Regions from separate parts of the Chryseobacterium subflavum genome, predicted to be linked through region 3. Evidence: riboswitches for the same ligand, from Rfam matches in the RefSeq annotation. Region 3 holds a riboswitch; each other region holds the start of a gene.
What was found. A riboswitch is a leader RNA that binds a small molecule or an ion and turns the genes downstream of it on or off. The one in region 3 is predicted to bind S-adenosylmethionine.

Region 1 (3,286 bases), 660 kb from region 3:
CAAGATAGGTGGAAGCGGTCTGTCGTTGATAGTCCAGATTGGTCAAACCTCTGCTTTGGGTATCGAAGTTTTGTTTTTCATATAATCCACCGAAACTTACCTTTCCTCCATCAAGGATCTTGATTGGTTGCGAATAATCCACTTTAAAATTAGCAATTCTCATGTCAGATTCATTGTTCAGTAAAAGGCCATCCGAAAACCTTGGAAAGTTTTCGTTAGGATTGATGTAACTGATATCTCTGAAAATATTATTCTGATCAAATTTACTCGTTGATTTGGTATATCCGAACTGGAAATCCAGTTTTTGAGATTTATCACTAAAGCGTTTCTGATAGGTTATTACCGCTTCCTGTCTCAAATTATTCGTGTAAGCGGCATCAAATGCATGAAAATATCCTTCCCTGATACTGTCTTTAACAGGAATGTACGGTAGGTCAGCAAAACCGTTACTATCTGTGTAATTGCTGTTTTTATTATGATAGATATCGTAATTTAATAATAATCTGTCCTGTCCCAGATCAAATGTTAAGCCCGATTTCGCGAAATAACCACGGCCGATTCTATCCGTATTGCTTAATAATAAATCATTTTGATTCGAATTCAGCATACTTTCCCGATAGTTCTGTCCGATGTTCAGCTGCCATCCGAAATATTTATTACGGGCGTTTAAATTTAAAGAGTTGCTGGTTCTGCTTCTCAACTTACCGTAGTTGGTAAATGAATAATTTCCTGAATAAGTTGCCGTAAGATATTTATTGGCATTTTTGTTCGTAATGATATTCATAATTGCACCCCCGGAAGTTGCCGGGAATTCAGCGCCAGGTTGAGTGATCACTTCAATTCGGTCTACAGAATTGGCAGGCATCCCTTCCAAAAATGAATTGAGTTCATTGGAAGTAATGTTTAAAGGGCGTCCGTTAAGATAAACATCAAGGATCTTTCCCTGATACATCATACCGGCAATATCAGTAGACACCAGACCCGGAAGTTTTTTGATACCCTCTAAAACATTTCCGTTGTTCAGCTGGGGCTGTTCTGAAAAATCAAAAATAGTCCGGTCTGCTTTTTGTTCAACGGCTTTTTTAGTTTTGGTAATTACAACCCCTTCGATCTGCTTTTCCTTGACCTGGTTGTTGGTTTTTTCCTGAGCCTTTGTGACAATAATGCTTAAGGAAAATAAAACGAGTACAATTTTTTTCATAATGGTTTTTACTACTACTCAGTTAGACGTTTAAAATAAAAAAATGTTACAAGGAAAGTTTTTAGAGGGTTGTTTTATTCCATGAAATACCTCACAATAGAATATAATCATATTGCATCATCATACGGCTTGGTTTTGCGATTGATTTAAAAATTTTACAAATTATTTTTTTATTTGTAAAATAGTTATATCTTTGCCTCACAATTATCAAGAATCTCATAGATGGGATAGCAACCTGCAAAACAAGCAAGGTGCTGAAATAGATAAGCCGGCAAGCTCCGGAAAAAATGTTTTTCTATTCATTCCCATCTTACAATTTTTGTTTAAAATTTAAAATCAATGTTTAAGAACAGGGAAAATTACAGCACAATGAATTTGACTTTTTGCCCGGCAGATATCGAAGCAAAGCTTCTGTATGCTGGTGATCACTCATGGCATTTCGTGATGTGTATGTGTTGTTGTTCTTAGCCTCTGGTTTCTATTAACTAATAAAACCGTTTATCATTTTTCTTTTAGCCTTGTGTTTTCAAGGTTACAGGATACTTTTTGCTTAAAATTTTAAGCAAACAAAAAAATTATAACAAAAATTTAAAAATAAAACACATGCGCCATTTTAAAAATAGAAGTATCATTGCTTCGGCCACTTTAATTTCGACGTTTTACTTCGCCCAGTCTGATACTCTAAAATCAAAAAAAATCGATGAGGTTGTTCTTCTCGGTTCAAGAGGATCAGGTAGATCATTAACAGATACTCCGGTTCCGGTAGACGTTATTAACATTTCAAAAATATTGAAACAAAGCCCGGTTAATAATATAAGCCAGGCTCTAAACTATATTGTCCCTTCTTTTTCCTCCACATCGCATACTGTAAATGACGGGACGGATTTTGTGGATCCTGCACAATTGAGGGGTTTAGGTCCCGATCAGGTTTTAGTTTTACTTAATGGGAAAAGAAGGCATCAGTCTTCACTCATCAATGTAACCCTTACACCAGGTAGGGGTTCGGTGGGAACAGATCTTAATGCGATTCCTGCTTTTGCTTTGGATAAAATTGAAGTGCTTCGGGATGGTGCTTCTGCACAATACGGATCTGATGCTATTGCAGGAGTTGTCAATTTAGGTCTTAAAAAAAGATTGGGGTTATCCGGTCAGTTATTTTTGGGAGGATATGCTTCACCGGTTACCAACAATTTTTCCGGTGGACTGGATGGAGAAACCATCTCTTTAGACCTGAATTATGGATTCAAACTTGGAAAACAGGGTTTCTTCAATATTACCACATCAACACAATACCGGGATCCTTATTCCCGAGCTGGTGTGAGGAATGGCGATATATACAATGCCTATAATGCTATTAACTACAGGGCTGCTCAAGATGGGATAGATATAGACGGGCTTTATAAGAATATAAATAATACTTCCAATAGCCAGCAAATTATCAATACGATTAAACAATATGCAACAAAAGTAAATTATTTTTCATCTGATTTACAGAATAAAATTGCAAACGCCAATAACATTTCAACTTTACAGGGTTTATTAGGAGGGGATGTTACCAATGATGAACTTGCATATAGAGGACTTCAACGGAAAGACTTCAGTATCAGGGCAGGACAGTCGAAACTACAATCAGCCCAGGTATATTATAATTCGGAAATTCCGATTAATGATGACTGGAAGGTGTATTCTTTTGGAGGATATAGCTACAGGCTGGGGAATGCCGGAGGTTTTTTCCGTTTGCCTAATACCGAGAGAAATATCAATTTTATAACACCCAACGGATATCTGCCACAGATTGAGTCTACCATTAATGATTATTCATATGCAGCTGGGATCAAAGGAAAATGGAATGACTGGAATATAGATCTCAGTAACACTTTTGGAAAGAATACTTTCAAGTTTGGAGTTGTTAATACTTTTAATTCTTCATTGGTCAACAACTCTCCAAGAAGATTTGATGCAGGTGGACTTGAGTTTTTGCAAAACACCCTAAACCTTGACTTTTCCAAAAAGTATGATGTATTGCATGGGCTGAACATTGCATTTGGAGGGGAATACCGTTATGAAAATTATAAGGTGAATGCC
Region 2 (3,286 bases), 150 kb from region 3:
CATCTCTAACTGAAAAATTATTGAAGATATAACTTAAAGAACCTGAAAACACGCCTTTAATTCTTGTAATATTTTCCCCCGACAGGTGCAATAGTTTAATGGTATCGATCAAAGGCAAACCTGCTCCCACATTGGTTTCGTAAAGGTATCGCCTGTTATTTTTATTCAACGTATATCTTAGTTTACGATATTCTTCTATTGGAAGGGTATTGAAAATCTTGTTGGAAGATACAAGATCAAATCCGTTCTCAGCTAAAGCATGATAATTCTTAACAAAATCCTTACTCGCCGTATTATCAACCACAATAAGATTCTCCAGCTGATTCTCTCTGGAGAAACTGATCAGTTCATCAACATTGGAAGGGTTTTCAGCAACTAAAACCTCATCATTCCAATTATGACCAAAACCTTTTTTATTGAATGCTATTTTTCTTGAATTAGCAACAGCCACTACTTTAAGATCTATTTTTTTCCGTCTCTTAATTTCTTCGGAAGATTCCAATACCTGGTCAATCAGAGTTTTACCCACATTCCCATGTCCAATGATTGCAAGATGAACGGTTTTAGGTTTTTTGGATATTTCAGATTCAATGATATTCTTAGTTTTCTCATCCTGAGAAGAGGTAACTACAATATTTACTCTTTTTTCACTTGCTATCTGATTCAGAAGCAAAGGAAAAACATTATTTCTTGCCAGTTCCGCCAGTATTTTATTAAAATCTTCAGCTACAAACCCCAGAACTGAAACGTTATTAATACTATAAATCTGAGATACTGCTCCTGATTTCCTTTCCGCTTCAAATTCCTCAATCAGACAATTAACCGCATTTTCAGAATCGTTTTCGTGAACCAAAATTGATATTCCGTTTTCTATAGCCTGTTGTGAGATCACTCCTACACTAATCCTGGCTAAAGTAAGTGCTTTAAAAATTCTACCGTCAATACCGATTTCCCCTAAGAAATCTTCTCCTTCAAATTTGATGATTGATCTGTTCTTTAAAAATTTTATTTCGTTAACATTTTTCATCTGTTCATTCTTTATTGTTTAGCTTTATTACAGGTTTCTTGTAATTGTTCAGTTTCTTTCTGTAATAAAATGGTTTTAATGATATTATTTAATTGTTTGTATTCCATTAGGAAGGCATCATGCCCGTGAACTGAGGTGATCTCGTGATAAGAAACATCCTTTTTTTTACCTTTCAGTTTTTCAAAACACATCCGGATTTCGGAAGCAGGAAAGAACAAATCTGTATCAACGGAGATCAAGTGCATTCGTGCCTGTACATTCTCCAGCCTTTCTTCCTCGGCATTAATGTTCATCAGCAAATGATTCATCAGTTGATAAGATTTTAAACTAAATCTTTCATTAAGAGCTTTTCCGTGATATTCAAGCCAATCTTCCGATTCAAGCTTATTTTTTGCGGTATTGTATTTATTTTGAAATCTGTCGTTTAAAGATTGTGGGGTTCTATAACATAGCATTGCATGGATTCTTGCCTTTTGTAACGGAGCGTCATTTCCATTTAATAAAAATTTCTGAACCATACATTGCGCATGCAGCCAATCATGAGTTCTGAAATCACAGGCAATGGGAATAAATACTTCTGCAAGTTCCGGGCGTTTAACCAGCATTTCCCATCCTATTCCTCCACCAAGAGAACCTCCGATAATCGCATATAGACTTTTAATGTTAAGTAATTCTAGCCCTTTTAAAAATATGCCTGCAATATCCGAAGGAGTAAACTCTTCATATTCTTCAATTAAAAAATCATCGTAACCATTTCCGGGAATATTGAAACACAAAACCGTATAGACATTGGTATCAACCACCTGGCCATCTCCTACTAATTGCTTCCACCAGCCATTTGTTCCCGATACATTGGAATTTCCCGTTAAAGCATGGTTGATTAAAATAACAGGTGCTGAAAACAGCTCTTTCCCGAAGGTCTGATAGCTCAACGGGATATTGCATTCCTTTCCGGAATTAGTTTGATACGAAAGATTAATATGTTTTAGTTCTGTTTTCAATTCTATTATACATTATTTATAATACAATTGAAAATGCCACAGGAAATGGCTGAAAAACTCAGTAAGTTATCTGTCCAAAAAATAATTTGGTAGAACGTAGCACCTTCTTCGCTTGCGCAAAGGGTTGCTAAGGTTTCATCGGGTCTAATCCCTCAACCTTTCTTGATAACATTTTCAATATTTGAATGATCGAATGGTGCAAAGATATAACATTTTATTTAATTTTTTCATGAAAAAAATAATTTATTCTGAAAATCCCTGTAATCATTATAGTTACAAGGATGTATTAAGAATTATTCAGATAGAAAAAATTGGAATTATTTTTCAAAAAAATTACCTTCGTAGTGAAAAATGATGAACTATGACTGCAGAAAAACAAAGATTACAGGATATAAAATGGAAAAACTGGGGGCCTTATGTAAGCAACAGACAATGGGGTAATGTTCGTGAGGATTATAGTCCCAATGGCAATGCGTGGAATTTCACCAATCATGATAAAGCTGAAAGTTATGCCTACCGTTGGGGTGAAGAAGGGATTGCCGGAATATCGGACACCAAACAGCTTTTTTGTTTCGCTCTTTCATTTTGGAACAAAAAGGACAAAATGATCAAAGAACGTTTTTTCGGATTGAGTAATCCCCAGGGCAATCATGGTGAAGATATCAAAGAGATCTTTTACTATCTGGACAACACGCCTACCCATAGTTATATGAAGATGGTGTATAAATATCCGATCCATGAATTTCCTTATGATCACCTGCTATCTGAAAACGGCAGACGAAGCAAAAAGGAAGCTGAATTTGAAATCTTTGATACCGGAATCTTTGATAATGATGAATATTTTGATATTTTCATCGAATACTGTAAAGCAGATGCTGAAGATTTTTTAGTCCGTATCACAGTTTGTAACAGGAGCCAAAACGACGCACCTATTGTTGTTGCTCCAACAGCCTGGTTCCGTAACAACTGGAAATGGGGATATAATACTTATAAAGGTCAGCTAAACGCCTCATACAACGGTTGTATTGATATTAACCATGATAGTATTTCCATCAAAAAATTCTATTCAAGAAATACCGGTGCCAAAAGTCTCTTTTGTGATAATGAAACCAATACACCTAAATTATACGGAGCTCCTTTAACAGATAACACCTATTTCAAGGATGGTATAAACGATCACATTATTCATAACTCCAATACCGTTAATCCGGAAAAAAGAGGTTCAAAAGCCGCTTTTGTGATTGAAGAAATTATTGGT
Region 3 (3,286 bases):
TAAAGAAAACTGACTTCGGCTTCCGGATATCGTCTGATACTCATAATGATAAAACTCCTGTCCGGCTAGAATATTGAAATGATGCTGATTGAATTTTTTGTCATAGGTCAAGATATTACTGGTTGTATAAGATAATGTCCGTGAATTTGTCTTGGTCACTGAACCTCCGATTTCACTACCTTCCCCAAGTAACGGATTTGAATAATAATGGCCATTATAATTTACCAAGTCAATTGAAAAACTGGATTTAAATTTTAATTCCGGTAAGAAGGTAAAATCCAAATACCCTTTTCCTGAAAAGTTATCTTCCCTGTTTTCATTTTTGTCTAATGGCAAAGTTGCTGCTGCATTTTGATTTTGCAAAGCACTTGTCGGCCTGTACTTTCCGAAGTCGTAAATTGTATTTCCGTTAGCATCAAGCTTATAGCTTCCGTCAGGATTTCTTTCATAGTATGGATAAAAAGAAGGAATTACTCTGGATGCATTAATAATATTATCAGTTCTTGAATCGGAAGATGGTGGTGCCTCCTGAAGACTATTGGTATAGCTAAGGTTTGCTCCAACTGTTAACCATTTTTTCACTTCATTATTAATCTTCAATCTCGTACTGTATTTTGTAAATCCGGATCCTATGGCAATACCCTTATCATCAAGATATCCCAATGAGAAAAAGTAGTTTCCTTTTTCATTTCCGCCACTAAAATCAAGATCAACCTGGTTTCTTGAGGCCACTCTTTGTAGTATATCCCTCCAGTCATCATTCCATAAAGGCCTTGCTCCAGGCAGCAGTTTTCCATCTGTCCCTACCGGTTTTGCATAGTTAGAACCATATGGATTGATGCCCAGGTTATTCACAAGATTATCTGTGGCCATTTGTGCTGCCTGTTGTGCTGAAACCTGTGCTGATTTATAACCATTTCTCATTGCTTCCCAATATAATTGAAAATACTGGTCCGTGGTAACCTGTTCATAGTCCTTTACAGCCCTGCTGGAAAATCCCTGACTGATATTAAAATTGATTCGTGATTCTCCTTTTTTCCCTGACTTTGTAGTCACAATAATCACTCCGTTAGCACCTCTTGATCCATACAGAGAGCTTGCCGTAGCATCTTTCAAAACACTAATTGATTCTATATCATTTGGGCTGATAGAATTGATATTTCCATCAAAAGGAATTCCATCCACCACGAATAAAGGATTACTTGAGGCACTAATAGATCCGATCCCCCTGATACGGATTGTTGCCGTAGCACCCGGTTGGCCTGAAGCACTTACTGCCTGCAATCCCGCTACCTGCCCTTCCAAAGCTTTTGTAATATTGGTTACCGGCCGATTATTAATCTTTTCGCTGGAGATCGTCGCTACAGAACCTGTGTAACTCGTCTTTTTCGCTTTACCGTAAGCTACTACAACGACTTCATCAATATCTTTTTCCCTAAGCGTATCTTTCTTCTGCTTTATCTCCTGCCCATTAACACTAATAATGCCTAAGAAAAACAAAGCACCGGGTGAAATCCAAACACCAGCTTTGAATAAATTTTTACTAACCATAATCAATTTTATTTGTTAAATATTAAAAAAATACCCTTTGCGGAAAACACAGCAAAGGGCATCAAGAAATTGATTTAACCAAATGCTTATTTTTCCTTAAAAGGCTGAATGTAACACCTTGCATCATGCAGGTTGTTAAGACTTCGTAGGGTCAGTTCCCTCCATCTTTCTTTATAAGCCGATCGAAATATGGATGCAAATCTAAAAACAATTAGTCTATAAAACAAGTAGACTAATTTATTTTTTATTTTAAATTCTCAAAAATTAACTTAATTTTCACTTAAAACACCTGTTAATAAACCATTAGAGAAAATGTTAAATTTTTAAACATGAGAAATATCATTAAAAATAATGTAAAACATCTTCTTCAAATAAAACCCGTAAAATATCCGCACTAATCGAAAAAAACTTTTTAATTTTATGTTATGAAAATTTTAATCATAAACGGACCGAATCTAAATCTGTTGGGTACAAGAGAACCTGAAATTTATGGAATAATTTCAATGGATGAATATTTGGAAAAACTAAAAGATGAATTCCTTTCTTACGAACTGAACTATTATCAATCGAATATTGAAGGAGAATTAATTAACAGACTTCAGGAAGATGATTTTGATGCTGTTATTATCAATCCGGGGGCTTTTACTCATTACTCTTATGCGATAGCCGACTGTTTAAAGAATATACAGAAACCTAAGATTGAAGTACATATCAGCAATATTTATAAAAGAGAAGAATTCCGGCAAAAGTCAGTAACAGCGGCTCACACAGATGCTGTATTATCCGGCTTTGGAATGAAAGGATACAGACTGGCTTTATTAAGCTTTTAGGATGTTTTAATACATAAAAAAGCCTCATCAATGATGAGGCTTTTCTTTTTTTATATTGTTTGTTCTTGTAATTGAGGTCCGGAAGCAACCAGCTTTTTCCCCTCTTCAGTGTTACAATACTGTTCAAAATTCTTAATATATCTTGATGCTAAGTCTTTAGCCTTCTCTTCCCACTCTGAAGCATCACTGTATGTATGTCTTGGATCCAGAATGCCTTCTGAAACATTGGGTAAAGAAGTAGGAATTTCCAAGTTCATAATAGGTACTTGTGCCTTAGGAGCGTTCTCAATAGATCCATCAATTATTGCATCAATAATGGCTCTTGTATCTTTTAATGAGATTCTTTTTCCTGTACCGTTCCATCCTGTATTTACCAAATAAGCTTTTGCTCCATGTTCTTTCATTTTACCAATCAAGGTTTTAGAGTACATGGTAGGATGTAACGTAAGAAATGCCTCACCAAAAGCCGGAGAGAATGAAGGTTCTGGAGAAGTAATTCCTCTTTCAGTTCCTGCTAATTTAGAAGTATATCCACATAAAAAGTGGTATTGAGCCTGATTTTCATCTAAAATTGAAACCGGAGGTAATACTCCGAATGCATCAGCTGAAAGATAAACAATCTTCTTAGCATGCCCAGCTTTAGAAGGCAGTACAATTTTGTTAATATGGTAAATCGGATAAGAAACTCTCGTGTTTTCAGTGATTGAATTATCAGTATAATCAGAAACACCATTATTTACAACAACATTTTCAAGAAGAGCATCTCTTTTAATTGCTCTGAAAATGTCCGGTTCTTTTTCTTCCGATAAGTCAATTACTTTTGCATAGCAACCTCCCTCATAGTTGAAAACTCCATTGTTATCCCAACCGTGTTCATCGTCACCAATAAGATATCTTTTAGGATC

Region 1: it holds a riboswitch for S-adenosylmethionine, as region 3 does, so the genes downstream of both, AC0INN_RS09715 (TonB-dependent receptor plug domain-containing protein) here and AC0INN_RS12755 (SusC/RagA family TonB-linked outer membrane protein) in region 3, are expected to answer to the same signal.
Region 2: it holds a riboswitch for S-adenosylmethionine, as region 3 does, so the genes downstream of both, AC0INN_RS13470 (alpha/beta fold hydrolase) here and AC0INN_RS12755 (SusC/RagA family TonB-linked outer membrane protein) in region 3, are expected to answer to the same signal.

What each region holds. Positions count from the first base shown of each region.
Region 1 is NZ_JBVTMR010000002.1:98,006-101,291, reverse strand. Features, by position in the region: gene AC0INN_RS09720 (outer membrane beta-barrel family protein) at 1-1,201, opposite strand, end outside; SAM-I-IV-variant riboswitch at 1,401-1,499, shown strand; gene AC0INN_RS09715 (TonB-dependent receptor plug domain-containing protein) at 1,805-3,286, shown strand, end outside.
Region 2 is NZ_JBVTMR010000002.1:905,372-908,657, reverse strand. Features, by position in the region: gene AC0INN_RS13475 (ACT domain-containing protein) at 1-1,027, opposite strand, end outside; gene AC0INN_RS13470 (alpha/beta fold hydrolase) at 1,039-2,028, opposite strand; SAM riboswitch class I at 2,092-2,200, opposite strand; gene AC0INN_RS13465 (MGH1-like glycoside hydrolase domain-containing protein) at 2,390-3,286, shown strand, end outside.
Region 3 is NZ_JBVTMR010000002.1:755,981-759,266, reverse strand. Features, by position in the region: gene AC0INN_RS12755 (SusC/RagA family TonB-linked outer membrane protein) at 1-1,551, opposite strand, end outside; SAM riboswitch class I at 1,635-1,731, opposite strand; gene AC0INN_RS12750 (type II 3-dehydroquinate dehydratase) at 1,977-2,381, shown strand; gene pckA (phosphoenolpyruvate carboxykinase (ATP)) at 2,432-3,286, opposite strand, start outside.